DNA from 3 places in the Streptomyces sp. CNS606 genome. Region 3 is predicted to be linked to each of the others. Evidence: predicted binding sites of a transcription regulator. Region 3 holds the regulator's gene; each other region holds the start of a gene.
What was found. Region 3 encodes HrcA, which represses chaperone genes, less so after heat shock. Its sites were predicted from a motif close to TTNGCACTCNGNNNNNCNGAGTGCNAA; they were not measured.

Region 1: a site for HrcA is predicted at 3,412-3,438, ahead of groES (co-chaperone GroES). Genes of this name have one in related genera too.
Region 2: a site for HrcA is predicted at 9,072-9,098, ahead of K304_RS31070 (FmdB family zinc ribbon protein). Genes of this name have one in related genera too.

What each region holds. Positions count from the first base shown of each region.
Region 1 covers NZ_AUFD01000010.1:121,991-132,372, reverse strand. Annotated here, with positions in the region: gene K304_RS0108150 (lactococcin 972 family bacteriocin) at 1-34, opposite strand, end outside; gene K304_RS0108145 (class I SAM-dependent methyltransferase) at 223-1,515, opposite strand; gene K304_RS0108140 (polysaccharide deacetylase family protein) at 1,618-2,739, shown strand; gene K304_RS0108135 (Uma2 family endonuclease) at 2,753-3,328, opposite strand; gene groES (co-chaperone GroES) at 3,587-3,898, shown strand; gene groL (chaperonin GroEL) at 4,015-5,640, shown strand; gene K304_RS0108120 (ester cyclase) at 5,763-6,464, opposite strand; gene K304_RS0108115 (SDR family NAD(P)-dependent oxidoreductase) at 6,611-7,384, opposite strand; gene K304_RS0108110 (MOSC domain-containing protein) at 7,446-8,108, opposite strand; gene K304_RS0108105 (WhiB family transcriptional regulator) at 8,213-8,527, opposite strand; gene K304_RS0108100 (response regulator transcription factor) at 8,885-9,496, shown strand; gene K304_RS0108095 (sigma-70 family RNA polymerase sigma factor) at 9,811-10,382, shown strand, end outside.
Region 2 covers NZ_KE384521.1:802,833-813,214, forward strand. Annotated here, with positions in the region: gene K304_RS0124360 (MFS transporter) at 1-748, opposite strand, end outside; gene K304_RS31060 (TetR/AcrR family transcriptional regulator) at 935-1,600, opposite strand; gene K304_RS0124370 (winged helix DNA-binding domain-containing protein) at 1,801-3,003, shown strand; gene K304_RS0124375 (GNAT family N-acetyltransferase) at 3,052-3,594, opposite strand; gene K304_RS0124380 (sigma-70 family RNA polymerase sigma factor) at 3,761-4,777, shown strand; gene K304_RS0124385 (P1 family peptidase) at 4,891-5,955, opposite strand; gene K304_RS0124390 (hypothetical protein) at 6,052-6,243, shown strand; gene mscL (large conductance mechanosensitive channel protein MscL) at 6,326-6,853, opposite strand; gene K304_RS0124400 (RcpC/CpaB family pilus assembly protein) at 6,947-7,630, opposite strand; gene K304_RS0124405 (S-methyl-5'-thioadenosine phosphorylase) at 7,862-8,692, opposite strand; gene K304_RS31070 (FmdB family zinc ribbon protein) at 8,726-9,061, opposite strand; gene K304_RS0124415 (potassium/proton antiporter) at 9,266-10,382, opposite strand, start outside.
Region 3 covers NZ_AUFD01000013.1:48,022-58,403, reverse strand. Annotated here, with positions in the region: gene K304_RS0110715 (pyridoxamine 5'-phosphate oxidase family protein) at 1-375, opposite strand, end outside; gene K304_RS0110710 (16S rRNA (uracil(1498)-N(3))-methyltransferase) at 459-1,208, opposite strand; gene K304_RS0110705 (nitronate monooxygenase) at 1,205-2,290, opposite strand; gene dnaJ (molecular chaperone DnaJ) at 2,538-3,668, opposite strand; gene hrcA (heat-inducible transcriptional repressor HrcA) at 3,669-4,685, opposite strand; gene K304_RS0110685 (MBL fold metallo-hydrolase) at 4,901-5,620, shown strand; gene K304_RS0110680 (DUF3097 domain-containing protein) at 5,643-6,503, shown strand; gene K304_RS0110675 (MFS transporter) at 6,643-8,241, opposite strand; gene hemW (radical SAM family heme chaperone HemW) at 8,475-9,707, opposite strand; gene K304_RS0110665 (AMP-dependent synthetase/ligase) at 9,778-10,382, opposite strand, start outside.

The sequences.
Region 1 (10,382 bases), on a different contig from region 3:
CTGCCGCTGCCCTGAGTCCTTGTTTCTTCTTCACTCGAACTCCCTTGCTCGCGAGGCGATTTGACGAGTGCGACCCTCTCGTGAAGGGTTGTTGAAGATCAAGGAAGTTTTCGGACGGCCAACGTCGGTGTCCGTCGACTGAAAACGATCGTTAGCTGGTCTGGTCGTTACTGAACCGCCTTCCAGTCCGCCTCGCGATCGCCCGGTCGCCGAGTGCGGACGTCACCTGGCCGGGTGGCCGAGGAGCATCGTGGGGGCGCCCGCGACGCGGGTGAGGAACACGGTGGCCGAGCCCGGGCCCCGAGGCTTCACCTTCCGCCGCAGCTCCTCGGGTTCGACGGCGGAGCCGCGCTTCTTCACCGTCAGCGTGCCGATCCGCCGCTCGCGGACCAGGGCGCGCAGCCGCTTGAGGTGGAACGGCAGCACGTCGGTGATCTCGTACGCGGTGGCGAACGGCGTGGGGGTGAGGGCGTCGGCGGTGACGTACGCGATCGTCGGGTCGATCAGCCGGCCGCCGACGGCCGCCGCCGCCTCCGCGACGAGATGGGCGCGGATCACCGCGCCGTCCGGCTCGTAGAGGTAGCGGCCGACGGGGCCCGGCTCCGGGTCGGGCAGCCCGGCGCCGTGCAGGGTCGCGCCCTGCGGCAGCAGTGTGGCCCGCACGCGCGGACCGTTTCCGCCCGCGGGCCCGCCGAACCAGAGCACGGCCTCCTTCACGTCCCCGGCGCAGGAGATCCACTCCGCCTCGGCCTCCTCCGGCACCACGTCGTGCGGGATGCCGGGCGCCACCTTGAGGGCGGCGTGCCGCGCGGCGCGTGCGGTGTCGATCGCCCAGCTCAGCGGCGGTGAGTAGGCCTCCGGGTCGAAGATGCGGCCGCCCCGGCGCCCGCCGCGCCGGGCGGGGTCGACGAACACGGCGTCGCAGCCGGTGAGGTCCGCTGCGGCGACGTCGCCGCAGCGCACCTCGATCAGGCCGTCCAGCCCGAGTGCCGCCGCGTTGGCGCGGGCGACGGCGCAGGTCAGCGGGTCGCGGTCGACCGCCCGGACGGACAGGCCGGCCCGGGCCAGGGCGAGTGCGTCGCCTCCGACGCCGCAGCCCAGGTCGGCGATGCGGCCCACCCCGCGCGAGGCGAACCCGGCGGCGCGGTGCTCCGCGACCGCCGTACGGGTGGCCTGCTCCAGCCCGTTCGGTGTGAAGAACATCCGGGCCGCGTCCGCCGCGCCGAACTTGGCGACGGCTCGCTGCCGCAGCCGGGCCTGAGCGACGGCCGCGGTCACCAGCGACGGCGGATGCGTCCGCCGCAGCCGGGTCACCACGGCCAGCTCGTCCGCGGGGTCGTGGTCGCGCAGCGCGTGCAGCAGCGTCGTGCCCTCGGGCGTCAGCAGCGCGGCGAACGCGGCGACGTCCGCTGGTACGTCGTCCGGCGGGGGGTCCGGTGCGGCGCCGGGCACGTGGTCCGGCGGGTCGGGGGGACCTGGCGTGTCGGGGGTGTCGGATACGGCCACACGGCTCATTCTCCCCGCCGCGCCGGAACGTCTGCGGGGTGTCCCCGGGAGCGGGTGGCACGATCCGGCGTCATGCGAGTAATACGACAAAAGGGAAATATGGCCGGGCGAATGACCCGTCCCGTCCTGGCCTTCTCCGCCCTCGCGCTACTCGCCGCCCTCGCCCCCGGCGCGGGATCGACCGACGGGCCGCCGCCCGCCTCGGCCGCCGGCGACCCGGCGCAGGCGGACGGGCCCGCCACGGCGACCGGTGCCGGAACCGCCGGAACCGCCGCGCCCGGCGAGGACCGGGCGGCACCGGGGGAGCGGGAGGACGCCTCGCGACAGGACGGCCGGACCGGGGCACCGCCCGCGACGCGTCACCGCGACGACGGCCGGCCCCCCGGCCACGGGGGCGGGGAACCGGCCGCCCGCCCGCGCGCCGCGGGCCGCGTCGCCGCGTCGGCACGCCGCCCGCTCGCGCTCTCCTCCGCCGTGGGCCCCGCCGCGCGCGCCCGGGCGCTGGCCACCGCCGACACCCTCGCCGCGCACGCCGCACGCATCCAGCGGCGGGTCGCCGCGTACCACCGCTGGGGGCTTCGGCCGCCGCCACCGCGCCCCGCGCCGCCCGTCGTCAAGCCACGCGTCCGTGGCGCCACGGTGGTGCGCCGGGTGCCCACGGACGACCGGGTCGTCTTCCTCACCATCGACGACGGCGCGCGGAAGAGCCCCGAGTTCCTGCGCATGGTGGACGACCTCGACATCCCCGTGACGTCCTTCCTCGCCGACGACGAGGCGGTGCTCGGCCCGGGATACGGATACTTCCGCCGCCTGGAGATCCTCGGCGGGACCGTCCAGAACCACACGCTCACCCACCCCTACCTGCCGGCGCTCTCCTATCGGGAGCAGCGCCGCGAGATCTGCGGGCAACAGGACCGCATCCAGGAGGAGATGGGCGGTCCCCAGCCGCGCCTTTTCCGTCCGCCGTACGGCGCCTACGACCGGGACACCCTGCGCGCGGCCCGCGCCTGCGGCCTGGACGCCGTCGTGCTGTGGGGCATGGAGGCATGGGCGGACCGCATCGACTTCCAGGGGCCCGGCGCCGACCTCTACCCGGGCGCCGTGATCCTCACCCACTACCGCGGCCCGGCCTCCTGGGGCGACGGCGGCACCATGGCCGACATGCTGCGCGGCGTGCTGGAGGCCGCCGCCGAGCAGGGCTACGCCGTCGGCCGGATGGAGGACTACCTGTGAGCGGCCCGCCCGCTCAGCGCCCGTACAGCGTGGTGAGGTCGATCTCCATGGGGAACGGGACGACGACCGAGAGCGTGTCCCGGTGGATGCCGGTGGCCACGTAGGCGCCCGTGGTGTCGTCCAACTCGTAGGCGTGCACGACCGTCCGGTCGCCCTCCTCCTCGACGCGCCAGAAGTGCCGGATACCGGCGTGGGCATACTTCAGCGGCTTTGTCTCGCGGTCCCGTGCGACGGACTCCGGCGAGACGATCTCGACGACGAGGACGACTTCCCCGGGCAGGTAGGAGGTGCGCTGTTTCTTCGGGGGCGCGTCCACGACCAGGATGTCCGGCTCCGGGCGCTGGCGTTCACCCAGACGGATGGTCATCTCGGCGGGTACACGAAGGTGGTGCGGGGCCGCGAGCTCTATGGCGTTGGCCAGCCGCCGCATCACGATGCTGTGGAACTCGGTCTGCGGCGACATCATGATGAGCGCTCCGTCGATCAGCTCGGTGCGCGGGGCGGACGGCGGAAGCCGGTCCAGGTCGTCGGCCGTCCAGCCGTCCGGGGGCGCCGGCCACAACCAGTCCGGCAGGGATTCCGCACTCACAGTCGGCACTCCTTCGCAGGGCGGACACCTCGACGCGTCGATGCCGCTCAGCGTACCGCCGAGGCCCCGGGACACTCCGGTCGTTGGCACTCTGGTTGACGGAGTGCTAACCGCGGCATAATCTCGGTTCTGGCACTCTCCACCGGTGAGTGCCAAAGGCGCGACGGGCAGATCCGGCACCCGCGACGACGGGTCTTCCAGGTCGCCACCCCAGACATTCATGACCCCGCTGAGAACTCCGAAGGGGGAGGTCGGATCGTGACGACCGCCACCAGCTCCAAGGTTGCCATCAAGCCGCTCGAGGACCGCATCGTGGTCCAGCCGCTCGACGCCGAGCAGACCACGGCCTCGGGCCTGGTCATCCCGGACACGGCGAAGGAGAAGCCCCAGGAGGGCACCGTCCTGGCCGTCGGCCCGGGCCGCTTCGAGGACGGCAACCGCCTGCCGCTCGACGTGTCCGTCGGCGACGTCGTGCTGTACAGCAAGTACGGCGGCACCGAGGTGAAGTACAACGGCGAGGAGTACCTCGTCCTCTCGGCTCGCGACGTCCTCGCGATCGTCGAGAAGTAAGCACCTCCAGCAAGCCGAGAAAGCCGAAGAGAAGCTTTCGATCCGCGCCCCGGTACCCGCCGTGCATGAGCTTCCGGGACCGGGGCGCGGTTCATTCGAGAGGACCCATAGCTCCCATGGCCAAGATCCTGAAGTTCGACGAGGACGCCCGTCGTGCCCTCGAGCGCGGCGTCAACAAGCTCGCCGACACCGTCAAGGTGACCATCGGCCCCAAGGGCCGCAACGTCGTCATCGACAAGAAGTTCGGCGCCCCGACCATCACCAACGACGGTGTCACCATCGCCCGCGAGGTCGAGGCCGAGGACCCCTACGAGAACCTCGGCGCCCAGCTGGTGAAGGAGGTGGCGACCAAGACCAACGACATCGCGGGCGACGGCACCACCACCGCCACCGTGCTGGCGCAGGCGCTGGTCCGCGAGGGCCTGCGCAACGTCGCCGCCGGCGCCTCCCCCGCCGCCCTGAAGAAGGGCATCGACGCCGCGGTCAAGGCCGTCTCCGACGACCTGGTCGGCACCGCGCGCCCGATCGACTCCAAGGAGGACATCGCCGCGGTCGCCGCGCTGTCCGCCCAGGACAAGCAGGTCGGCGAGCTGATCGCCGAGGCGATGGACAAGGTCGGCAAGGACGGTGTCATCACCGTCGAGGAGTCGCAGACCTTCGGCCTGGAGCTGGACTTCACCGAGGGCATGGCCTTCGACAAGGGCTACCTGTCGCCCTACATGGTCACCGACCAGGAGCGTATGGAGGCCGTCCTCGACGACCCGTACATCCTGATCCACCAGGGCAAGATCAGCTCCATCCAGGACCTGCTGCCGCTGCTCGAGAAGATCATGCAGGCCGGCAACAGCTCCAAGCCGCTGCTGATCATCGCCGAGGACGTCGAGGGCGAGGCGCTGTCCACCCTCGTCGTCAACAAGATCCGCGGCACCTTCAACGCCGTCGCCGTCAAGGCGCCCGGCTTCGGCGACCGCCGCAAGGCGATGCTCGGCGACATGGCCACCCTCACCGGCGGCACCGTCATCGCCGAGGAGGTCGGCCTCAAGCTCGACCAGGCCGGTCTGGACGTGCTGGGCACCGCCCGCCGCGTGACCGTCACCAAGGACGACACCACCCTCGTCGACGGCGGCGGCAAGGCCGAGGACGTGCAGGGCCGCGTCGCCCAGATCAAGTCCGAGATCGAGACCACCGACTCCGACTGGGACCGCGAGAAGCTCCAGGAGCGCCTGGCCAAGCTGGCCGGGGGCGTCTGCGTGATCCGCGTGGGCGCGGCCACCGAGGTCGAGCTCAAGGAGAAGAAGCACCGCCTGGAGGACGCCATCTCCGCGACCCGCGCCGCGGTCGAGGAGGGCATCGTCTCCGGTGGCGGTTCCGCGCTGGTGCACGCCGCCAAGGTGCTCGAGGGCTCGCTCGACAAGAAGGACGACGAGGCCACCGGTGTCGCCGTGGTCCGCCGCGCGCTCGTCGAGCCGCTGCGCTGGATCGCCGAGAACGCCGGCCTGGAGGGCTACGTCATCACCTCCAAGGTCGCCGAGCTCGACAAGGGCCAGGGCTTCAACGCCGCCACCGGCGAGTACGGCGACCTGGTGAAGGCCGGTGTCCTCGACCCGGTCAAGGTCACCCGTTCCGCGCTGGAGAACGCCGCGTCCATCGCGTCGCTGCTCCTCACGACCGAGACCCTGGTCGTCGAGAAGCCGGCCGAGGAGGACGAGGCCGCCGGAGGCGGCCACGGTCACGCGCACTGAGCCTGACCGCTCCGCGAGCCGACGACGAGGCCCGGGGCACCCCGCGAGGGGTGCCACGGGCCTCGCCCGTTTTCGCGGCCCGTTCCCGGAGCCCGTTCCGTCAGGGGGGGGCGCGGACGCCGTCAGGCGGACGCCTCCGCGCCGAGTTCGCGCATCAGCCGCGGGATGTCGTAGTGCCACCAGCTCTCGTGGATCTTCCCGTCCTGGAACCGGCACACGGTCGTGCCGGTCATGGTGCACTCCCGGCCGGTGGGCGCGATGCCCATGAAGTCGCCGCGGTGCCGGCCCCGCCACGTCCAGAGCGTCACCACCGTGTCCCCCTCGGCCACCTGCCGGTCGAGGGTGAAGTCGAAGTCGAACGCCTCCCGCCAGCGGGTGACGTCGGCCTTCAGTACGTCCCGACCGACGGTCGTGTTCGCCTCCTTGGCCACGTCGTGGTCCACGTGGTCCGGGATGTACAGCTCGTCGATGACGTCGATGTCGCCGCCGACGGCGACCTCCTCGTAGAAGCGGCGCATGGTCTCCGCGTTGAAGGTCTCGTCCCGCACCACGTCGAGGTCGGTGAAGGTGGGCATGCCGTCGCAGAGCGCCACCATCTCCCGGAACACCCGGTCGGTCTCCGGGAGCCGGGAGTTGCGCATCGCCTCCTCGTACGACGGGAACTCGACGATCTCGACGAAGTGCGCGCCGTCCGAACGGTCCCGGCCCACCACCTCGTGCGTCGCCGTCCGCTTGCCCCGGGTCTGCTCGGCCCACGTGTCCATGAGCCGGTTCATCTCCTCGAACCTGTCGGTCCGGCAGTCGATGAGCTGGAGGAAAGTCATGGCGCCTCCCGCGCTGGCGGAGGTCCCGTCAGCCGTCGGGGCCTCGCTGGTCGGAGGTCGTCCCGGTGCCGAGGAGGGTACCGACGGACGCCGGCGGCGGCCCTTTCCCTTCCAGCTTAGGGCGGTTCGCGGCAGGTCTCACGCGGTCACTTCGGCCCGTACTTCCGGCCCGTTCCGGTGCTCGCGCGGGCCAGCACGCCGCGCGGGGCGAGCCGCATGAGTCCCGCCAGCGCCTTGTACCGGGGGTCCGGGACGGACAGGGTGCGGCCCCGAGCCAGGTCGGCGAGCGCGGCGTCCACGACCCGTGCCGCGTCCAGCCACATCCACCCGGGCACGTTCCCGGCGTCCATGCCCGCCCGCTGGTGGAACTCCGTGCGCACGAAACCCGGGCACAGTGCCATCAGCCGTACCCCGGAACCCGCCAGGTCGGCCGCGACGCCCTGGGTGAACTGCGTGATCCAGGCCTTGGACGCGCCGTAGGTGCCGCGCGGCAGGAACGCGGCGACCGAGGCGACGTTGACCACGCCGCCGCGCCCGCGCTCCCGCATGGCCTCCGCGGCCGCCGCCGTGGAGCGCAGCACCGCCTCGCAGTGCACCCGCAGCATCGTCAGCTCGTCGGCCATCGGCACGTCGAGGAAGCGCCCCTTGTTGCCGAAGCCCGCGTTGTTCACCAGCAGGTCCACCGGACGGTCGCGGTCGCCGACGCGCTCCTCCAGCGCGACGATGCCCTTCTCGGTGGCGAGGTCGGCGGTGAGGACGGAGACCTCGACGCCGTGCCGGTCGTGCAGGTCGGTGGCCCGCTCGTGCAGCCGTTCGGTGTCCCGGGCGAGCAGCACCAGGTGGTGCCCGTCCCGGGCGAGCCGTTCGGCGAACGCGGCGCCGAGGCCCGCGGTGGCCCCGGTGATCAGTGCAGTCGTCATGCGGGCACGCTATCGGCCGTCGGAAAGGCGCTGTCAGGAAGGCGCTGTCAGGAAGGCGCCGTCAGGAGGACGCCGTCCGGCGCAGCGCCTTGTTCCGCGCCTCGGGGTGCAGGGCCTCGCCCGCGTCGAGCAGTTTCGGCAGCAGGTCGGGCTCGGTGGTGACGGCCCGGAACAGCAGCGAGACGGTGACGTCGTGGCCGGGCCGGTGCACGAGGTCGATCGGGTCCCCGGCGCGGATCTCGCCCGGTTCGATCACCCGCAGGTAGGCGCCTGGGGCGGCGCGCTGCGTGAAGGTCTTCACCCAGCCCTTCTCCCCGAGCCAGCCGGCGAACGTGCGGCACGGGATGCGGGCGCTGCTGACCTCCAGCAGCAGGTCGGCGCCGATCCGCCAGCGTTCGCCGATCCGTGCGCCGTTCACGTCGACGCCCGAGGTGGTGAGGTTCTCGCCGAAGACGCCGCCGGTCAGTTCGCGGCCCAGCTCGCCTGCCCAGACGTCGAGGTCCTCGCGCGCGTAGGCGTACACGGCCTGGTGGTCGCCGCCGTGGTGGCGCAGGTCGCCGATGGTGTCGCCGGTCAGCCCGCTGCCGCCGACCCCCTTGGCTCCCGGTGCCGTGACGGAGACGGGGCCGTCGGCCGGGCGCTTGTCGATACCCGTGACGTGGGTGGGCGAGTCGGTGTAGTCCGCGGTGCGCGGCCGGGCGAGGTTCACGGACAGCAGCTGCATCATGGACGCACGCTAGCCCCGGGGCCGTCGCCGGGGCGACCGCACAGGCCCTGCTCCGCGCGAGGCGGGTCACCCCGGCCGCGCCGATGATGAATCGTTTCTGCTCAGCCGCCCGAGCCTGACGACGTCGCGATCAGACGGTGGCGTGCCCGGCCCATCAGCTCCTCGCGCTCGTCCTCGGTCAGGCCGCCCCACACGCCGTACGGTTCGCGGACCGTGAGCGCGTGCGCCGCACACTCGGAGCGGACGGGGCAGCGCATGCAGACCTCTTTCGCGGATGCCTCACGCGCACTTCGGGCCGCTCCGCGCTCACCCTCGGGGTGGAAGAACAGGGAACTGTCGACGCCCCGGCAGGCGGCCAGCAGCTGCCAGTCCCACAGATCGGCGTTCGGGCCCGGGAGGCGGGAGAAATCTGCCATTGCGTGTCCCCTCAGTGGCGTAGTGCGACTGATGTGTCACTCATCGGTAAATATGATCCCTTGCCGAATCTAGCTATTACCCAACCGAAACGGAAGGAATCCCGACCAAACAGGGCATTCATGAACGAGCAGCGCGGCTGCGTGATCTCACCCGACCGTGTCCGTACACTCACGTAGAGTGCCGGAGGCGGCCGCGGCAGCCCGTAACTCTTTTGGGTGACCGTCGTTGAGAGTGCGGAGGTGGTCGACGAGAACCGTCGGGAACCGCGGGTTCCCGGAGTCGTCGGCCGCACACAGGTGACGTTCTGCAACAGCCTGGAGGCTCAAGGTGATGCGCATCAGTGGCGGAGGGTGGTCATGACGTCCGTCCTCGTCTGCGACGACTCCCCGCTTGCCCGAGAGGCGCTCCGCCGCGCGGTCGCGACCGTGCCCGGTGTCGAGCGAGTGACGACGGCCGCCAACGGTGAGGAAGTCCTCCGCCGCTGGGGTGCCGACCGCTCCGACCTCATCCTCATGGATGTCCGGATGCCCGGCCTGGGAGGTGTGGAGACCGTCCGGCGGCTGCTGTCCGCCGACCCCGGCGCCCGCATCATCATGCTGACCGTGGCCGAGGACCTGGACGGCGTCGCCCTCGCGGTGGCCGCCGGTGCCCGCGGCTACCTGCACAAGGACGCCTCGCGCGCCGAACTGCGGGCCACCGTCACGCAGGCCCTGGCCGACCCGACCTGGCGGCTCGCCCCGCGGCGGCTGCGTTCGGCGGAGATGGGCGCGGCTCCCACCCTCACCGCCCGGGAGATCCAGGTGCTGGAGGGCATGAGTCACGGCCGTTCGAACGCCGAGATCGGCCGCGAACTGTTCCTCTCCGAGGACACGGTCAAGACCCACGCCCGTCGGCTGTTCAAGAAGCTCGGCGCCTCCGACCGCGCGCACGCCGTCGCCCTCGGCTTCCGCTGGGGCCTCGTCCGCTAGGGCCTGTCCGGGACGCCACGCGCCCCAGCCCGGCAACTTCTCGCAGGTCGCGTACGTCGCCCGGTCTCCCCGACGGGTGCGGGAAGCCCTCCCGCACCCGTCGGCCCGGGGGCCGACCGGCGCCGGGCCGGGCCGGAACACTCGCGCGTGCCGCATGCTTGAGGTATGGAGTTCCTCGGAACCGGCCGGACAGGCGTGAGGGGAGGGCACGGGAAGTGACCGCGAGTGCGACCGCTCACAGTGCGCATAACGCTTCTGTGCAGAACCAGGGCCGCGATGCGGCGAAACGCAGGGGCCCGGTGCACCATGGACCGATGCGCGACGACGAGAACTCGCCGATCGGCGCCCTCGTCCAGCGCGCCGTCGAGGGGGACGACCAGGCCACGCACGACCTTCTCGCCCACGTGCACCCTCTCGCTCTGCGCTACTGCCGTACCCGGCTGACCCGGCTGCCCGGCGACGCCCGCCACTTCGTGGACGACCTGGCGCAGGAGGTGTGCCTGGCGGTGCTCTGCGCGCTGCCCCGCTACCGCGACACCGGCAAGCCCTTCGACGCCTTCGTGGTCGCCATCGCCCAGCACAAGGTCGCCGACCTTCAGCGGGCCGCCATGCGCCACCCCGGAAGCACGGCCTTCCCCTCAGACGAGATGCCCGAGCGGCCCGACGACTCGCTCGGCCCGGAGGAACGCGCCCTGCTCAGCAGCGACGCCGAGTGGGCGAAGAAACTCCTCGCCAACCTCCCGGAGCACCAGCGCGAACTGGTGCTGCTCCGGGTCGCCGTAGGGCTCTCGGCCGAGGAGACCGGCCAGATGCTCGGCATGTCCCCGGGGGCCGTACGCGTCGCCCAGCACCGGGCGCTCAGCAGACTGCGCGCGCTGGCCGAGCA
Region 2 (10,382 bases), on a different contig from region 3:
AGAGCAGCACGGCCGACGCGACGAAGAGGGCGACGGTCAGGCCGTCGGACCAGCCGTCCGACTCGGCGCGGGTGAAGCCGTAGACCAGCGAGACCAGACCCAGAGTGGAGAGCAGCACGCCGGGAACGTCCAGCGAGGAGTGGTTCCGGGCGGCGGACGGTTCGCGGATCACGGCCAGCGCGCCGAGGGCGGCGATCGCGGCGAAGGGGATGTTCACGTAGAACGTCCAGCGCCAGTCGAGGTACTCGGTGAGGACCCCGCCGAGGATGAGGCCGATCGCGCCCCCGCCGCCGGCGATGGCGCCGTAGATGCCGAACGCCTTCGCCCGCTCCCGGCCGTCGGTGAACATCACGGCGAGCAGGGACAGCGCGGCCGGTGCCAGCAGGGCGCCGAAGACGCCCTGGAGGGCGCGGGCGCCGAACATCATCGCGGGCGTCACCGCGGCTCCGCCCAGGGCGGAGGCGGCGGCGAAACCGATGAGGCCGGTGACGAAGGTGCGCCGACGGCCCCACAGGTCGGCGACGCGGCCGCCGAACAGCAGCAGACCGCCGAACGCGAGGGCGTAGGCCGTGATGACCCACTGCCGGCTGCCGGACGAGATGCCGAGGTCCGTCTGGGCGGACGGGAGCGCGATGTTCACGATGGTCGCGTCCAGTACGACCATCAGCTGGGCGAGGGCTATGAAGGTGAGCGCTTTCCAGCGCCGGGGATCGGCTGTGCGATCGGCTGTGCCGGGGGAATCAGGCATGGGTGGGCCGCCTCACGGTGCGAGAGAGAAGTGGAGGAAGGCGAAACGGGTGGTGCGGAGGAGTGGCGAGTGGCGAGGGGGAGTGGTGGGAGGGAGTGGGAGCCGGACGGGCGGGTCGGAGGTCGTGAACGGGCGCAGGGCTACGGACGGGGCCGGGCCGGGGAACTCATCGCCCGGCGCGACGGATCACGTCGCCCGGCCGCATGCGGCACTGCGCAGGTCGTCGAAGGCGGCCGGCGTGCCGGTCAGCGGGGAGCCGGCCGGCGCACGCAGCCCGTCGAGGAAGATCTGCAGGTGGCGGTGGACGAAGCCGCGGATCTCCGGGCAGCTGGTGCCGGGCAGCGGGCGGGCGAGCTGGCTCAGCGCGAGCATGAGGTCGCCGAGACCGACGTCCGGGCGCAGGGTGCCGGCGCGCTGCGCCCGTTCCAGCAGGTGCGAGGCCGCGGTCTCCAGCCGGTTGCGCGCGGTGCGGAGTGCGGGGTCGTCCGGGTCGAGGTGGTCGGTGAGCAGGGGGCAGAGGGCGCCGATGCGTTCCTCCGCCGCGTCGAAGACGAAGCGGCGGAGCGCATCGAAGGTGTCCGGCTCCGCCGCGAGGGCCGCCGCGCGGTCCGCGATGCGTTCGGTGACGGTGCGGACGACGTGGTGGATCAGCGCGCCGCGGTCGGGAAAGTGCCGGTAGAGCGTGGCGTTTCCCACCCCGGCGTCCCGGGCGATCTCGTCGAGTGGCGCCTCGGGTCCGTACTGGACGAACGCCTCGCGGGCGGCGTCGACGATCCGCTCCCGGTTCCGTACGGCGTCGGCGCGCAGCCGGGTGCCGCCGGTGCCGCGCGTGGCGTGTGCGGGGGCTGTCATGGCGGGCTGTGCTCCTTCCGTCCCGGGGCCGGGAACCGGAGAGGTGCTCCCCGGTTCTGGGTACGCCTGTGTAAACGGGGACGCGGTCCCCGGTTATTTCCGTTGAGTCCTGTGACCTGCTTCACGGCGGCGACGCTCCTCGAAGTCCTTCGCGGTCTTTGAGGACCGGAACCGTCCGCGGAGCTTCCTAGGCTGGCCGCATGCTGCGACCCACCCTCGCCCAGCGCCGTGCGCTCCTGGCCCGCCGCCACCTGCTCGCCCCCTCCGTCCGCGCCGCGACGACCGAGCAGGTCACCCGCGCCCTGCTCGCCCTGCACGCCACCGACGCCGCCACGGTGACCCTCAGCGCCTACGCCCGTCTCGCGGCGCCGGACCTCGCCGACGTGGAGCGAGCGCTCTACGAGGACCGCACGCTGCTGCGGATGCACTGCATGCGCCGCACCCTGTTCGTCGTCCCGGTCGAGGACGTGCCGCTCTACCACTTCTCCACCACCCTCGACGTCGCCCGCCGGGAGCGGGCGTCGCTGCTGCGTCTGCTCCGCGGCGCGGACACGCCGTGGGACGCCGCCCGGCTCGCCGCGGCCGAAGAGGAGGCCGTGGCGGCGCTGCGGCGCCTCGGCGAGGCCGGCGCGACCGAGATCTCGGCTCAGGCGCCCCTGCTCGGCGAGATGATCACGCTTTCGCCGGGCAAGCGGTACGAGGCGCGGCAGCGCGTCGGGGGCTGGGTGCTGCGGCTGCTGGCGATGGACGGCCGCGTCCGCCGCGGGCGGCCCCTGGGCGGCTGGACCTCCGGCCGGTTCCGCTACGGGCTCGCCCCGGAGATGGCCCCGAGGGACCCCGCCGAGGCCAGGGCGGAGGTGGTGCGTCGCTGGCTCGCCTCCTTCGGGCCGGGCACCACCGACGACGTGAAGTGGTGGACGGGCTGGACGGTCACCGCCGTACGCCGGGCGCTGGCCGACGTCGGCGCCGTCGAGGTCGCGCTTGCTGAGGGGCAGGGCTGGCTGCTGCCCGAGGACGTCGAGACTCTCGCCGGTGCCGGTGCCGGTGCCGGTGCCGGTGCCGGTGCGGGGGAAGTGGAGCCGTGGGCGGCACTGCTGCCCGGCCTCGACCCGACCACCATGGGCTGGAAGCACCGCGACTGGTACCTCGACCCCGGGCACCGGTCGCTGCATTTCGACACCAACGGCAACGCCGGGCCGACGGTCTGGTGGAACGGCGAGATCGTCGGCGGCTGGGCCTGCCGGCCCGACGGCGAGGTGGTCTGGCGGCTCCTGGCCGACCGGGGTGCCGAGGCGGCCGCCGCGGTCGAGGCCGAGGCCGCCCGACTGCAGGGATGGCTGGGCGAGGCGCGTTTCGTGCCCGCCTTCCCCACCCCGCTGGCCCGCGAACTGACCCACGGCTGAGCAGCCCGCCGGGCGCGCCGACCGGGCCGGTGACCGGCGCGGCGGGGCCTACAGCACCTTCTCGAAGCGCTCCACGTCGTGGTAGCGGCCGAACTTGCGGCCGGCCTCACGGTAGAGCCCGCACCGTTCGAAGCCGAACCGCCGGTGCAGCCGGACGGACGCCTCGTTGGGCACCGTGATCCCCGCGTACGCCCGGTGCAGGTCCTCGCCCTCCAGCACCTCGAAGAGGTGCTGGTACAGCAGGGTGCCGAGCCCCCGCCCGCCCGCGTCCGGGGCGACGTAGACCGAGCACTCGATCGAGGTGGCATACGCCGCCTTGGGCTTGAAGGGGCTGCTGTGGGCGTACCCGAGCAGCCGCCCGGGCGCCCCCGGTCTGTCCGGTGCATGACCATCGCGGTGCCGGGCAACCAGGAGACGGTGTGGGCCGTCCTTACGGTGGGACAGCAGCCACGACCGACGTTGCTCGGGGCTGAAGGGCGCGGTGTCGAAGGTGATCGCGGTCTCGCGGACGTAGTGGTTGTAGAGGTCCGTGAGCGCTTCGAGGTCGCTCTCGTCCGCCGCCCTGACCAGGATGTCGGAGCCCTGTGTCACCGGATCTCCCTTCTGTGTGGCGAGGCAGGGTACTGCATGATCGGAAAAATGATGCGCGTTGTGGGAATTCTGTCCTGATTCCCGTCGTTGTTTCCCTCGGATGCGGGAACTCGCCCAGGGCCCGGTCCGCCCACTGATTCGCAGTCGAACACGCTAGGGAGCACGCATGGCAACCCGTGCCGTCGCCCGTCGTTCCGCCGCCACCACCGACGCCACCGACACGACCGCCAGGGTCCGCGCCGGAGGCGGCGAGGTGGCGGACCGCGACCTGGTCGGCATGTACCTGGATGAGATCGCCCGCACCCCGCTGCTGGACGCGGAGAAGGAAGTCCAGCTCTCCCTCGACATCGAGGCGGGCGTCTATGCCGGCCGGATACTCGACGGGTTCGAGGAGCCGGTGTCCCAGGACGCGCCGAGCGCGACCGCGGACCGGGCCGAACTGGAGGTGCTCGTCGCCCAGGGCGAGCGCGCCAAGGACGTCTTCATCCGCTCCAACCTGCGTCTGGTGGTGGCCGTCGCCCGGCGGTACCCGCGCAGCGGCCTGCCCCTGCTCGACCTGATCCAGGAGGGCAACGCCGGCCTGGTGCGCGCCGTCGAGAAGTTCGACTACCAGAAGGGCTTCAAGTTCTCCACGTACGCGACGTGGTGGATCCGACAGGCCATCACCCGGTCCATCGCCGACCAGTCCCGCACCATCCGGCTGCCCGTGCACCTGGTGGAGGAGCTGGGGCGCATCCGGCGCGTGCAGCGCGAGTTCAACAAGGAGCACGGCCGTGAGGCGGAGCCCGCGGAGGTGGCCGGCGAACTCGGGTCCACCCCGGAGCGGGTCGCCGACGTGCTGGACTGGGCCCGCGATCCGGTCAGCCTCAACATGTCCGTGGACGACGACGGCGAGACCCAGTTCGGCGACCTGCTGGAGGACACCTCCGCGCACTCGCCGGAGGACTCGGTCCTCACCCTGCTGCGCCGCGAGGAACTGGACGGCCTCATCGGCCGGCTCGACCACCGCACCGCCTCCATCATCAAGGCCCGGTACGGGATGGTCGACGGACGCGAGCGCACCCTGACCGAGGTCGGCAAGCAGCACGGACTGACCCGGGAGCGCATCCGGCAGATCGAGAAGCACGCCCTGCTGGAACTGAAGAAGCTCGCCCACGACACGGGCTTCGACGCGGCCGCGTAACGACGCCGTCGCGGAGGCCGGGCGCCCCGCCGGGTGCCCGGAGCACGCGAGGGCGTCGCATCCGGCGCGCAACCGCGCATGCTGCCGGTCCGCCGGGCAACGGAGCCCGTGGTTCAGCTCTGGCCGTACAGGTCCGTGTAGGAGGGGAACAACCCGCCCGGACCGTCCACCGTCTCGGCTGCCAGCGCGGCCCGCACCACTGCCCGCGTCACGACGTCCGCCCCCGCGGACAGCACCTCGTTCAACCGGGCCTCCTCCACCTCGTGTTCGCCGGTCGCCAGGGTGAACACGGTGTCCCCGTCGTGCAGCAGGTGCACCGGACGGATCGCCCGCGCCAGGCCGTCGTGCGCCGTGCCCGCCAGCTTCTGCGACTGAGCCCGCGTCAGGCGGGCGTCCGTACCCACAACCACGAGGGTGGTGTTCAGCGGCGGCCGCACCGAGCCGGCCCAACGCCGTTCGGACTCCTCGCGCGCCGTCTCCATACGCCGCAGCGCCTGCGCATGCAGCTCCGGCGGCGGAACGGCGGCGGAGCCCGTCCACAGCTCGCCGTAGAGCACCCCGGACGAAGCGTCCGTCAGGGAGCCGACGGCGTTCACCACGACCAGCGCGCCGACGGTCACACCTGACGGAAGCAGCATGCTCGCGGTGCCGGTGCCGCCCTTCATCCCTCCGGCGACCGCGCCCGTCCCGGCGCCGACGTTCCCCTGCTCCGGGACCTCCGGCTCGGCGGATCCGCCTCCGTCCGGCCGTCCCGTCCGGCTCGCGGCCGCCGCCTCGACCGCCTCCCGCCCCAGCTCCGCGTCCGGCCGGGCCCGCCAGTCGCCGCCGCGGCCCAGGTCGAAGAGACAGGCCGCCGGCACCACCGGAACCACCTGGCCCGGCTCGGGACCGATCCGGAATCCGCGGTCGTGTGCCTCCAGCCAGGACATCACCCCGGACGCGGCGTCGAGCCCGAAGGCGCTGCCACCGGTCAGCACGACCGCCTCGACCCGCTGCACGAGGTTCCGCGGGTCCAGGGCGTCCGTCTCGCGGGTGCCCGGGCCGCCGCCCCGCACATCCACCGCCGCGACCGCCCCGCCCTCGGGCGCCAGCACCACGGTCGTGCCGGTCAGCCGACCACCTCCGGTCCGCCGGGCGTGGCCCACGCGCAGGCCGTTCACATCCGTCAGGGAGTCCATGACCGACCTGGATACCAGCACCGGGGGCCGGTGGCCGTGCCCCGGCCCGCGCCCGGAGTGGCGGGAGCCTGCGGAGCGCCCCCGTACCCTGGTGGCATGACGGACAGCGCAGCACGGCCGGACGGGCCGGACGCCCCCCAGCCCCCGACGGCGCTGGTCTTCGACGACCCGCTGGGCCGGACCTCCCAGGACGACGGCGACGTGGGCTGGGGCGACCGCCCCGCCTCCGGCGGCGGAGCCGCGGACCTGGCCCGATTCCTGGACGAGAAGCCGCCCCACCACCTCTGACCGGCCCCGCGGACCGCCGGCGGGGGAGCAGCAGCCGCGTCTCCCGGGCCGGCCTGCGCGCGGTCTCCTCCCGGGCCGGCCGCTACTTCCTGTCGGTCGCCACCCCGTCGCCCGCGGCGTCGGCGTTGCGCTGCGCGGCGACCTTGCCCGCCGCGTCGTCGGCCGAACCGTCCCGCTGGGCCACCAGCAGGTCCCGGATCTCCTTCAGCACGTCCACCTCGGTCGGGCCCGCCGGGGCCGGGGCGGGGGCCTGGGCCGCCTGCCGTTCCTTGTACCGGTTCATCGGCAGGACCATCAGGAAGTACACGACCGCGGCCGTGATCAGGAAGGTCAGCGCGGCACTGACCACTCCGCCCCAGCTGATCGGGATCCCGGAGAGCACGTCGCCGGTCGCCGGGTCCACCTGGCAGTCGCCCTGCAGGCAGATCCGGTACTCGCTCAGGTCCTTGGAGCCGAGCGCGCCCACGACCGGGTTGATGAAGCCCTTCACCACCGAGTCGACGACCTTGGTGAAGGCCGCGCCGATGACGACGGCGACGGCCAGCTCGACCACGTTGCCCCGCATCAGGAAGGTCTTGAACCCGCCCACGACGCCTTGCTTCTCGCTCAACTGACTGCCTCTCCTCGCCCACGCTCACCGACAGGGAACGCCCGACACGGTGCCTGAGCGGCGGTGGCGCTGTCCAGCCGCGGTCACCCCTGGTCAGCACAATGTCACCGCCAGGGGTGAAACGGCGGCGGTCCCGGCGAGGTCGGTCGCCGTGTCCCGGGACACCTCCAGCACGACCAGGCCGCCGCGCTCCGGCGAGCCGCCGACGGGCGGGCCGGCGTCGGACGGGTCTGTCGCCGGGCGGGGAGGCACCGCCTTGACCAGCGCGCGCCGGGTCACGATCCGGGCGCCGGAGACCTCGGTCGCTCCGTCCGCGAGACCTCGGGCGCGTACGGCCCCGGTCGCGATCACGTCGACCCGGTCACCGGGCCGCAGCAGCTCCACGGCGGCCGCGTCGGCGATGCGCACGGGCGCCGCGACCGTACGGCCGGCCGGCCCGGGCTGCGGCGCCGGGGCGCCCGGGGCGTCGCGCCGCTCCACGGCCGCGCCCGCCGGGACCCCGGCACCCGTCCCGGGCGGGGACGGCTCCGTACGCGCCGCTGTCAGTGAGGCGCAGGCGGCGGCCACCGCCAGCCCGGCTGCCAGGAGGCGGCGCGGAGGGCGCAGCGCACGCCGCAGCGCCGGGCCACGCCGTCTGCGTCCCCGGCCGGCGAGGACCGGCGGGAAGTCCGCGACGCCGCCGCGTGGGGGCACCGCGGAGTCGGAGCAGCCCGGTGGCGCAATCGACGGGTACGTCCCGGCGGAGTGGGCGGGGAGCGAGGCACAGGATGAGGACATGCGTCACCACCTGACGTGGTCGGCCGTGAGAGGCGTGAAAGCCGTGAGAGCCGTACGAAGCCCGGTGCTTCGTACGGCTCTCACGGTGCACGATCACGGCGCGTCTCGCCGGAGGCTGTGGACGACGCGGGACCTGTGGACGACTCCGTCCCCCACAGGAGCGATGCAGTGCCTCACCCGCCGCACGAGCCCCGCCGCACACAGTCCGGAGGCGGATGCGCCTCGGTCGCCTCAGGGCAGCTTGATCCCCGGGTCCATCCCGTCCAGGGAGCGCCCGCACACGCAGTCCTGCTCGGCCGGCAGCAGCCCGACGGCGTCGAACAGCACCTCGCGCAGCCGCCCCACGTTCTCGCCGAAGACGCGCAGCACCTCCTCGTGGGAGACGCCCTCGCCGGTCTCGGCACCCGCGTCCAGGTCCGTCACCAGGGTCATCGAGGCGTAGCAGAGCCCGAGTTCACGGGCCAGGACGGCTTCCGGGTGACCGGTCATGCCGACCACCGACCAGCCCTGGGAGGCGTGCCAACGGGACTCGGCGCGGGTGGAGAAGCGCGGCCCCTCGACGACGCAGAGCGTGCCTCCGTCGACGGGCTCCCAGGCGCGTCCGCGCGCGGCGGACAGCGCGGCCTGACGGCCGTGCTCGCAGTAGGGGTCGGCGAATCCGCAGTGCACCACGTTCGGCTGCGAGCCGTCGGGCAGCGGTTCGCCGTCGAAGAACGACTGCACGCGGTTCTTCGTGCGGTCGACGAGCTGATCCGGGACCAGCAGCGTTCCGGGCCCGTACTCCGGGCGGAGGCCGCCCACCGCGCACGGGGCCAGTACCTGGCGCACGCCCGCGGACCGCAGCGCCCAGAGGTTCGCGCGGTAGTTGATGCGGTGCGGCGGCAGGTGGTGCTTGCGGCCGTGGCGGGGCAGGAAGGCGACGCTGCGGCCGCTGATCTCCCCGAGGAACAACGAGTCGCTCGGCGGGCCGTAGGGCGTGTCGACGGTGACCTCGGTCACGTCGTCGAGGAAGGAGTAGAACCCGGACCCGCCGATGACGCCGATCTCTGCTTGTGCGGTCATGCGGCTCACCCTACGGTTCCGCCGCGCTCCCGGTCAGGCCGCGGAGGAAGGAGCAGGGGACTTCGCAGAGCTCTTGCCGGAGCCCTTGTCCTTCGAGCCGCTCTTGGCGGAGGAGTCCGCGGAACCGGACGACGTGTCCGAGGAACCGTTCGAGGACGAGGACGAGGACGAGGCCGTGCTGCCCGACGAGGAGCCGCGGCTGTCGTTCCGGTAGAAGCCCGAGCCCTTGAACACGATGCCGACCGCCGAGAACACCTTCTTCAGGCGTCCCTTGCAGCCCGGGCACTCGGTCAGCGAATCATCGGTGAACTTCTGCACCACCTCGAGGCCATCGCCGCACTCGGTGCACTGGTACTGATACGTCGGCACGTCTTTCCTCCTGGCACTCTTCCCTGTGGAGTGCTAACGACGCTCCATCGTGCAGTATTTCCGTCCCGTAGTCCACCGCGCGCGCACCGGACATGGATCACAGAACGGCCGCGCACGGACGTCGCAGGGGCGTCGGGCCACGGGCCGCGGGCCACGGTCACGGGCCGCGGTGCCCCCCGGGGCGCCCGGTCCTGCGTCCGCCGGTCAGCGGTCCCCGGCCGCCGTGCTGCCGCCCGTGCCGAGCCAGCCCGCCAGCTTGCCGCCCCGGCTCACCGCGAGCAGCCGTCGCTCCGCCGCGTCCCGCACCGCGTCCGTGGTGACGACCAGCAGGTCGTCGCCGTGCCGCAGCACCGTGGACGGCAGCGGCACGAAGCTCGTGCCGGCCCGCACCACCAGGGTCACCGCCGCGCCGGGAGGCAGCCGCAGCTCCGTGACCTCCACGCCGTGCATCCGCGACGTCTCGCCCACGCTCATCGACAGCATGTGGCCGCGCAGCCGCTCCAGCGGCGCCGACTCGAGGTCGATGTCCGCGGGCCCGCGGGCCTCCTCCAGCCGGAGTCTCCGCGCGACCCAGGGCAGTGTCGGGCCCTGGACCAGGGTGAAGATCACGACCAGCACGAAGACGATGTTGAAGATCCGCTCGCTGCTGGGCACTCCGGCGACCATCGGGATGGTGGCCAGCACGATGGGCACCGCGCCGCGCAGCCCGGCCCAGGAGAGCAGCGCCTGGTCCTTCCAGGACCACCGGAACGGCAACAGGCCGACCACCACCGACAGGGGCCGGGCGACGAGGGTCAGCGCCAGTCCGACGGCGATCGCCGGCAGCACGTCGTCGCCCAGGTCGTGCGGCGTGACCAGCAGCCCGAGCAGCACGAACAGGCTGATCTGCGCCAGCCACGCGACACCGTCGGCGAAGCCGCGCACGGCCGGGCGGTGCGGGAGGCTGGCGTTCCCCAGCACCAGCGCGGTGATGTAGACGGAGAGGAAGCCGCTGCCGTGCAGCGTGGCGCCGCCCGCGTAGGAGAGGACGCAGAGCGCCATGACCGCGATCGGGTAGAGGCCGGACGCCGGCAGCGCCACGCGACGCAGCCCGAACGCGCCGAGGCGGCCCACCAGGATGCCGGTGACCGTGCCGATCGCCAGCTCCATGACGATCGTCGCGATCAGCACGTACCAGCTCTGTGGCTCGTGTTCGAGAGCGGAGAGGGCGACGACGAGGATGACCACCGGTGCGTCGTTGAAGCCCGACTCGGCCTCCAGTGTGCCGGTGATCCGCTGCGGCAGCGGCACCCTGCGCAGTACGGAGAAGACGGCCGCGGCG
Region 3 (10,382 bases):
GCCGTACTTCGCCTCGTAGGCGTCGGCGATCTCCCGGAGTGCGGCGCGGCCGGTGACGGGGACGGCGACGCCCTCGACGACGACGTCGAGGCCGCGGTTCCAGGCGTTCGCGCCGGTGGTCAGCGCGACCCGGCGGCCGTGCCCGAGGTTGCGGGCCTTCTGTTCGCGCAGGCCGGTGCAGAAGTGGATCTCCTGCCCGGCGCCCCCGGTCACGCCGATCAACGGCGTCACGTGCGGGCGGCCGTCCCGCCGGACGGTGGTCAGCCAGTACAGCTCGGCCTCCCGGAGCGTCCGGGCGACCTCCGCCCACGGTGTGGCGACGGCTTCCGGCGCGCCGAACCGGACGTCGATCTCGGGCGCGGGGACGAGGGGCATGGCGGACCTCCTGCGGGACGGGGTGCTCTCACAGGGGACGACTCCTCGCACCGGGCGAAATCATCGCGACCCGGCGCGGGCCGTCAGGACCAGCGGCCGGTGCGGGTCAGCAGCAGGGAGGCCGCGGCGGTGCCCGCCGTGGAGGTGCGCAGCACCGTGCGGCCCAGCCGGTACGGCTCGGCGCCCGCCTCCGCGAACGCGGCCAGCTCCTCCGGGGAGACGCCGCCCTCGGGGCCGACGACCAGCACGACGTCCCCGTCCACCGGGAGCGGAGCGGTGGCCAGCGGCGCGGCGCCCTCCTCGTGCAGCACGGCGGCGAACGCGGCACCGGACAGCAGCGGCGCCACCTGCGCGGTCGTGGCCGGTTCGGCGACGTGCGGAAACCGCAGGCGCCGGGACTGCTTGCCCGCCTCGCGAGCGGTGGCACGCCACTTCGCCAGCGACTTGGCGGCGCGTTCGCCGCGCCACTGCGTGATGCACCGGGACGCCGCCCACGGCACGATCACGTCCACGCCGGTCTCCGTCATCGTCTCCACGGCCAGCTCGCCCCGGTCGCCCTTGGGCAGCGCCTGCACGACGGTGATCCGGGGACGGGGTACGGGCTCGGACCGGACGTCGGTGACGGCGACCTCCAGCCGGTCCTTGCCCTCGACGGCGGCGACCGTGCCGTGGGCACCGGTGCCCGCGCCGTCGGTGAGGACGATCGACTCGCCCACGCGCATGCGCCGCACGGAGACGGCGTGCCGACCCTCCGGACCCGTCAGCCACACGCTGCCGGCCCCGGTGAGGGGCGGCGCGTCCGGCCCGTCGAGCAGGAACACGGGAGCGGTCACGCCTCCACCTCCCGTCCCGTCGACGCGGCGCGGGCGAAGGCCAGTTCACCGGCGAGCACCTCGACGAGCCGCGCGGCGGGCATCGTACGGGCCAGCCGGTGGCCCTGGCCCGCCCACAGCGCCAGCCCCTGCGGGTCGCCGGCCTTCGCGGCGGCACGGCGCAGGCCGGCGGTGAGGTGGTGGACGTCCGGGTAGGCGGCGGGAGCGTGCGGACCGTGCTCGCGCACGAAGCGGTTGACCAGGGCGCGTGCCGGCCGCCCGGAGAAGGCGCGGGTCAGCTCCGTGCGGTCGTACAGCGGGTCCGTCAGCGCCCGCTTGTGCTCGGCGTGCGCACCGGACTCGGGGCACACCAGGAACGCGGTGCCGAGCTGGGCGGCGCTCGCACCGGCAGCCAGCACCGCGGCGATCTGCGACCCGCGCATCAGCCCGCCGGCGGCGACCAGCGGCAGGCGCACCGCCTCGCCGACGAGGGCGAGCAGCGTCAGCAGTCCGGTCGCGCGGCAGCCGCCCTCCTCCGCCGGGTCGTCGTGGTGGGTGCCCTGGTGGCCGCCGGCCTCCGCGCCCTGCACGCACACGGCGGCGGCGCCGCGGTCCTGGGCGGTGAGCGCCTCGTCCACGGAGGTGACCGTGACGACCGTCGACGTGCCCGCCTCCGCGAAGCGGCGCAGCACGCGCTCCTCGGGGCAGCCGAAGGTGAACGACACCAGCGGCACGGGGTGTTGGAGGAGGACCGCGACCTTCGCGTCGTAGGCGTCGCTCCCGCCCACGTCGGTGTCGCCGAGTTCGGCGTCGTAGCGGGCGGCCTCGGGGGCGAGCCGGTCGCGGTAGGCGGCGAGCGCCGCCGCCTCGGCGGCCGGCGTCTGGGGCAGGAAGAGGTTCACGCCGAAGGGGCGGGGAGTGAGCCGGCGCAGGTGGCGCGTCTCCTCGTACATGGCCTCCGGCGTCTTGTAGCCGGCGGCGAGCATGCCGAGGCCGCCGGCCTCGCTGACGGCGGCGGCGAGTTCCGGGGTGGAGGCGCCGCCCGCCATGGGTGCCTGAACGACCGGGTGACGGAGGAGGGCGAGGTCGAGGTCGGGGGCCATGTGACCATCCTGTCACGCCCCGTACGCCGCCCCCGGCGGGGGCCGCAGCCGTTCCGCGGTCGCCGCGCGGCACGGCCGCCCCGGCGGGTCACCGCGGCGGACGGCTCAGACGCCCACCACCGCGAGACGCCGCCGGACAACGACGCGCGGACCCCGCGGCTGCCGCGCAACGGTACGGCGCGGCACCGCACCCCGGCACCGTGCGCAGCGCGCGGAAGGCACGCCGCGCAGGCGGGCCCGGCGGGGGTCAGCGGCCGTTGAACGCGTCCTTGAGGCGGTGGAAGAGGCCCTGCTGCCCCGGCTGGAACTGGCCCTGGGGCCGCTCCTCCCCGCGCAGCGTCGCCAGGCGCCGCAGCAGGTCCTCCTGCTCCGGGTCCAGCTTGCTCGGCGTCGTCACCTCGACGTGGACGATGAGCTGGCCGCGGCCGCCGCCGCGCAGGTGCGTGATGCCGCGCTCGTGCAGCGGGATCGACTGGCCGGACTGCGTGCCGGGCCGGATGTCGACCTCCTCCATGCCGTCCAGCGTCTTCAGCGGCACCTTCGTGCCCAGAGCGGCGGCCGTCATGGGGATGGTGACCGTGCAGTGCAGGTCGTCGCCGCGGCGCTGGAAGGTGGAGTGCGGGGTCTCGTGGATCTCGACGTAGAGGTCGCCCGCCGGACCGCCGCCCGGGCCGACCTCGCCCTCGCCGGCGAGCTGGATGCGCGTGCCGTTGTCGACGCCGGCCGGGATCTTGACCGTGAGGGTCCGCCGCGAGCGCACCCGGCCGTCGCCGGCGCACTCGGGGCACGGCGTGGGCACGACCGTGCCGAAGCCCTGGCACTGCGGGCACGGGCGCGAGGTCATGACCTGGCCGAGGAAGGAGCGGGTCACCTGCGAGACCTCGCCGCGTCCGCGGCACATGTCGCAGGTCTGCGCCGACGTGCCCGGTGCGGCGCCCTCACCGGAGCAGCTGCCGCACACGGTGGCGGTGTCGACCTGGATCTCCTTGGTGGTGCCGAACGCGGCCTCGTTCAGGTCGATGTCCAACCGGATCATCGCGTCCTGGCCGCGCCGGGTACGCGAGCGCGGGCCCCGCTGGGACGCCGTGCCGAAGAAGGCGTCCATGATGTCGGAGAAGTTGCCGAAGCCGCCGCCGCCGAAGCCGCCCGCGCCGCCGCCGGGACCCGCGGGGTCGCCGCCGAGGTCGTAGACCTGCTTCTTCTGCGGGTCGGAGAGCACCTCGTACGCGGTGTTGATCTCCTTGAACCGGTCCTGCGTCTTCGGGTCCGGGTTCACGTCCGGGTGCAGTTCGCGCGCCAGCCTGCGGAAGGCCTTCTTGATCTCGTCCTGCGAGGCGTCGCGCTGCACGCCGAGGACGGAGTAGTAGTCCGTCGCCACTTAGCTCTCCGCCAGGATCTGTCCGACGTAACGTGCCACTGCGCGTACCGCTCCCATCGTTCCGGGGTAGTCCATCCGGGTCGGCCCCACCACGCCGAGCTTGGCGACCGCCTCGTCGCCCGAACCGTAACCGACCGAAACCACGGATGTGGAACTCAGCCCCTCGTGAGCGTTCTCGTGACCGATTCGCACGGTCATGCCCGAGTCGGTGGCCTCGCCGAGCAGCTTCAGCAGGACGACCTGCTCCTCCAGCGCCTCCAGCACGGGCCGGATGGTGAGCGGGAAGTCGTGGCCGAAGCGGGTGAGATTGGCGGTGCCGCCGATCATCAGCCGCTCCTCGGTCTCCTCGACCAGCGTCTCCAGCAGGGTGGCGAGAACGGTGGAGACGGTGCCGCGGTCGTCCGCGTCGAAGGAGTCGGGGAGGTCCTGCACCAGCCGGGGCACGTCGGTGAAGCGCTGGCCGGCGGTGCGGCCGTTGAGCCGTGCGCGCAGGTCGGCGACGGTGTTCTCGCCGATCGGCGCGGGGCAGTCGACCATGCGCTGCTCGACGCGTCCGGTGTCGGTGATCAGCACCAGCATCAGGCGGGCCGGCGCGAGGGCCAGCAGCTCCACGTGCCGCACCGTCGAGCGGGTCAGCGACGGGTACTGCACCACCGCGACCTGCCGGGTGAGCTGCGCGAGCAGCCGCACCGTGCGGCCGACGACGTCGTCCAGGTCGACGGCGCCGTCGAGGAAGTTGTGGATCGCGCGGCGCTCCGGCGAGGACAGCGGCTTGACGCCCGCCAGCTGGTCGACGAAGAGCCGGTAGCCCTTGTCGGTGGGGATGCGTCCGGCGCTGGTGTGCGGCTGCGCGATGTAGCCCTCGTCCTCGAGCGCCGACATGTCGTTGCGCACGGTCGCCGGGGAGACCTTCAGGTTGTGTCGCTCCGTGAGCGCCTTCGAGCCGACGGGCTCCTCGGTGCCGACGTAGTCCTGGACGATGGCGCGCAGCACCTCGAGTCTGCGTTCACTGAGCACGCGCACACCTCCGTCCCAGGGCCGTCCGCCGTGCTGCCCGGCCGCTGCTGGCCTGGCACTCTCCTTGGTCGAGTGCCAGCGGTTTCCCAGCAAGTGTACGGCCGGGGGACGTGGCCGGGGCAAGGGCGGCTCCACTGCGGGTCGGTAGCGATTCCGTGGCGGTCGGAGCGGGTCGGCGCGAGGACGCGGGGTACGCCCCGTTAGCGTCGGGAGACATGGACATCGGTTGGGAAGAGCTCGCGCCGGGCGTGCTGCGCGCGCGGCTGCCGCGGTGGGACGCCACGGTGGGCGCCGTGGCCGCTGCGGACGGGGCGCTCGTGGTCGACACCGGATCCTGTCTGGCCGAGGGCGCGGCGGTCCGTACGGCGGTGCGTGAACGGCTCGGGCTGCCGGTGACCCGGGTCGCACTCACCCACGCGCACTTCGACCACGTGCTGGGCACCGCCGCCTTCGCGGGCGTGCAGGTGTACGGCGCGGTGGGGCTGGAGCGCGTCCTGCGGCACGACCGGGAGGCGATCCAGCGGGACGCGGTGCGGCACGGCCTGGACCCGGCCGCCGCCGCGCAGGCTGCGGACGCCCTGGTGCTGCCCCAGCACGCGGTGAGCGGCGAACTGACACTGTCCCTCGGCGGCGGACGACAGGTGCTGCTCGCCAACGTGGGGCCCGGCCACACCGGCCACGACCTGGCCGTACTGGTGCCGGGGCGCGAGCCCGGCGCGCGGGAGGTGGTGTTCTGCGGCGACCTGGTGGAGGAGTCCGGAGAACCGCAGGCCGGGCCGGACGCCCTGCCGGCCCGCTGGCCCGCCGCGCTGGACCGGCTGCTGTCCCTCGGCGGCGAGGACGCCGTGTACGTGCCGGGGCACGGCGCGGTGGTCGACGCGGCGTTCGTCCGCGCCCAACGTGACGCACTGGCACGGCGTTTCGCCCGGCCGTGACGCCTGCGGCCAGAATGGGCGGATGCGCAGTCGCCGGTACGACCCCGACCTCACCCCGCCCTGGAAGCGCCGCACGGCCGCGGTGCCCGAGGTGCCCGCCGACCCGGACCTCGTCGTCGAGGAGGCCGCGACCGGCTTCTGCGGCGCGGTGGTCCGGTGCGAGAAGACGGCGCAGGGGCCGACGGTGACGCTGGAGGACCGGTTCGGCAAGCACCGCGTGTTCCCGATGGAGCCGCGCGGCTTCCTGCTGGACGGGGAGGTCGTCACCCTGGTGCGGCCCGCGTCCGTCGCCCCCGCGGCGCCTGCCGCCGCCGGGCGCACGGCCTCCGGCTCGGTCGCCGTGCCGGGCGCACGGGCCCGCGTCGCACGGGCGGGACGGCTCTATGTGGAGGGGCGGCACGACGCGGAACTGGTGGAGAAGGTCTGGGGCGACGACCTGCGCGTCGAGGGCGTGGTGGTCGAGTACCTGGAGGGCGTCGACCACCTGGCGGGGGTGGTGGACCTCTTCGACCCCACCTCCGACGCACGGCTGGGCGTGCTCGTCGACCACCTGGTGCCCGGGTCGAAGGAGTCCCGGATCGCGGCGGACGTGACCGCGACGTGGGGCGCGGAACGGGTGCTGGTGGTGGGCCACCCGTTCGTCGACATCTGGGAGGCGGTCAAGCCCGCGGCGCTCGGCATCGACGCCTGGCCGCGGGTGCCCCGCGGGCAGGACTGGAAGACGGGCGTGTGCGAGGCGCTGGGTTGGCCGGCGAACACCGGGGCCGCGTGGCGGCGCATCCTCGGCGCCGTCCACTCCTACCGCGACCTGGACCCGGGCCTGCTCGGCCCGGTGGAACACCTCATCGACCACGTCACCGTGGGCGGCCCGAACGGCGGCTGACCCACCTGACGTGACCGGCTCACGTCAGGGTCCGGAACCGTAGTCGGCCGTCGGCCGCCTCACCCTCGCCCGCCGGTTCGGTGAACAGCACGCAGCAGCCGGGCAGCGGGTCGGCCAGCAGGTAGGCGCACCGGTCGGTTCACTTGTTCGAGTGACGGGTGGGGTCCTCGCGGTCACCGACCCGGCCACCGGGATGCAGGTGGGCGCAGACGAAGGCGAGAGCCATCGCCCCGGCCATGCAGGCGAACACGACCTGGGTGGCCTCGGCGAAGTCCATGCGCACGGCGTCCATCGTCTCCCGCATGAACGACGACACCGGACCGCTGCCGCCGGGCTCCGACTCGTCGCCGTGGCCCGTGACGGACTCCGCCACGCGGCGCGCGACCTCGGCGGACCGCTCCCCCGTGAAACCGCGGCGCTCGAAGGTGTCCAGCACCCGGTCCGTCGTGACATGGGTGAGCACCGTGCCGAAGACCGCGAGCCCGACGGCGGCCGCGAAGTTGCGCAGGGTCTGCGTGATGCCGGTGACCTCGCCGTACGAGGCGGAGAGGGCGCGGTTCACGGCGTCCGTCGAAGCGGGCGACAGCAGGAACCCGATGCCGGCGCCGGCCATCACGATGTACGGCCACTGGTCGTTCAGCGACAGCTCGGTCGCACGGTGCGCCCACAGCGCGAACCCGGCGGCGCCCAGCGCGGTCCCCAGAAGCATGGGGTGCTTGGCGCCCCGGGTGTCGAGCATCCGGCCGCCCAGCTGCGACGCCACGCCGAAACCGGCGAAGAACACCAGCATGTAGATCCCCGCCTCGTTCGGCGACGCACTGAGTGACACCTGCGCGTAGACCGAGGCGAAGAAGAAGACCGGCACGAACGCGGTCATCGCAAAGAACAGCACCAGGTTGTCCGCGACGAACGCCCGGTCGCGGAACACCGCCATGGTGATGAGCGGATGACGCGTGGTGCGCAGCTCCACGCGGACGAACAGCGCCAGGATCAGCAGCCCGCCGGCGATGCACGCCCAGGTGGCGACGCTGCTCCAGCCCCACGCGGACGCCTGCATCAGCCCCAGGACGCTCAGGCCCATGCCCGCGGCCACGAGGACGGCGCCAGTCACGTCGAGGGTCTCGCGACGCGGCTCGTCGCGGATGCGGGCGAGCAGCGTGAGCACGATGGCGATCACGGCGACGGGGATGTTCACCCAGAAGATCGCCCGCCACGTCCACGAGGTCAGCCAGCCGCCGAGGATCGGGCCCACGGCGGTCAGGCCGCCGGACAGCCCGAAGAACAGCGCGAGCGCGCTGCCTCGGCGCTCCAGGGGGAAGACGGCGACCACGACCGCGAGGGCGGCCGGGAACATCAGCGCCGCGCCCAGCCCCTGCGTGGCACGGAAGCACACCAGCCACGCCTGGGCGAAGGAGTCGTCGGGGACGAAGCCGCACAGCGCCGAGGAGACGACGAACAGGACCGTGCCGATCAGCATGACGCGGCGGTGGCCGTAGAGGTCGGACAGCCTGCCGCCGAGCGCGAAGAAGGCTGCGAGGGAGAGCAGGTAGGCGTTGACGATCCACTGCACGCCGGACGACGACAGCGCCAGCTCGTCGGAGATCTCGGGGGCCGCGATGGCCACGATCGTCTGGTCGATGAAGGTCATCGACACGGCGAAGAGCATGGCGGCCAGGGTCAGCCCCAGGCTCCCGGTACGGCGTGCCTCGGAGGGCGTGCCGGCGGTCTGTCGGCCCATGTCTGGCATGCTCGCCCGGCCCGGGGCGTGGGGCACCTCGCCCCGGCCGTCCGGGTGACTCCTGGGCACCTCGCCCACGCCACGACCGACCGCCGCCACGCCGGGCGGGAGGCGTCCGCCGTGCGGGAGGCGCGGTGCGGACGCCTCCCGCTCCGGGCGAGCGGGCAGCGGGCAGCGGGCAGCGGGCAGCGGGCAGCGGGCAGCGGGGGAGGCTGCCCGCCCGGCCCGAGGGGTCAGTCCGTGAGGGCGCGGACGACCGCGTCCGCGAGGAGGCGCCCCCGGAGGGTGAGGACGGCGCTGCCGGCGGCGTAGGGGCCGGGCTGGAGGAGGCCGTCGTCCAGCGCGCGGCGCGCGCCGGCGAGCCCGGCGGGGGTGAGGAGTCCGAGCGGGCACCCCGCCGCGAGCCGCAGCTCCAGCAGGATGCGTTCGACGCGCCGGTCCTCCGCGTCGAGCACTTCGCGCCCCGCACCGGGCGACCGGGACTCCCCCAGCGCCTGGGCGTACGCGCCGGGGTGCTTCACGTTCCACCAGCGCACGCCGCCGACGTGGCTGTGCGCGCCGGGGCCCGCACCCCACCAGTCGGCACCGGTCCAGTACAGCTCGTTGTGGCGGCACCTCCCGGGCTCCGAGGCCGCCCAGTTGGAGACCTCGTACCACGCGAACCCGGCTGCCGTCAGCGCCTCCTCGGCGATGAGGTAGCGGTCGGCGTGCACGTCGTCGTCGGTCGTCGGCACCTCGCCGCGCCGGATCCGGCGGGCGAGCTGCGTACCCTCCTCGACGATGAGCGCGTACGCCGACACGTGGTCGGGTCCGGCACCGATCGCCGCGTCCAGGGAGGCCCGCCAGTCGTCGTCGGTCTCGCCCGGCGTGCCGTAGATCAGGTCGAGGTTGACGTGGTCGAACCCGGCGGTGCGGGCCTCGGCGACGCACGCCTCCGGACGGCCCGGGGTGTGGCTGCGGTCCAGGACGCGCAGCACGTGCTGCCGCGCGCTCTGCATGCCGAAGGAGATCCGGTTGAAGCCGGCCTCCCGCAGTTCCGCGAGGTAGCGGGCGTCGACCGACTCCGGGTTGGCCTCGGTGGTGATCTCCGCGCCGTCGGCGAGGCCGAATGCGTCCCGGACCGCCGCCAGCATCCGGCCCAGGTCGGCGGCCGGGAGAAGCGTGGGCGTGCCGCCGCCGACGAAGACGGTCTCCGCGGGGCGGGGGTCGTCGCCGAGCACCTTGCGCGCGAGGCGGATCTCCTCGGCGAGGGTGTCGGCGTAGTTCTCGCGGGAGGCCAGGGCGCCGCCGGAGCCACGCAGCTCGTTCGCGGTGTAGGTGTTGAAGTCGCAGTAGCCGCAGCGGGTCGCGCAGTACGGGACGTGCAGGTAGAAGCCGAGCGGACGGTCGGCCGCACCGGCGGTCGCGGAGGCCGGCAGCGTGCCGTCGTGCGGCACGGGCTCGCCGTCGGGGAGTGCGGAGGGCATGGGGCCATTGTGGCCCGCCCGCGCCGCGTTCCCGTCCCCGAGCCCGTGCCGCCCGCCGGGGCGGGCCGGGTCAGACCTCGCGAGACCCGGCGTACATCTCCTCGATGAGGTGACCGAACTCACGCTCCACGGCGGGCCGCTTCAGCTTGAGGCTGGGCGTCAGCTCGCCGTGCTCGACGTCCAGGTCCCGCGGCAGGATGCGGAACTTCTTGATCGTCTGCCAGCGCTGGAGGCCGGAGTTGAGCTGCTCGACGTAGTCCTCGACCATCTTCCGGACCTGCTCGGAGGCGACGACCTCGGTGTACGGCCTGTCCTTCAGCCCGTCCTGATCGCCGGCCCACTGCATCAGGGACACCTCGTCGAGGGCGATGAGGGCCGTGCAGAAGTTCCGGTCGGCGCCGTGCACCAGGATGTTGGAGACGTACGGGCAGATCGCCTTGAACTGGCCCTCGACCTCGGCGGGCGCGATGTACTTGCCGCCGGAGGTCTTGATCAGGTCCTTCTTGCGGTCGGTGATGCGCAGGTAGCCGTCGGTGGAGAGTTCGCCGATGTCGCCGGTGTGGAACCAGCCGTCCTCCTCCAGCACCTCGGCGGTCTTGTCGGGCAGCTGGTGGTAGCCCTCCATGATGCCGGGGCCGCGCAGCAGGATCTCGCCGTCGTCGGCGATGCGGACCT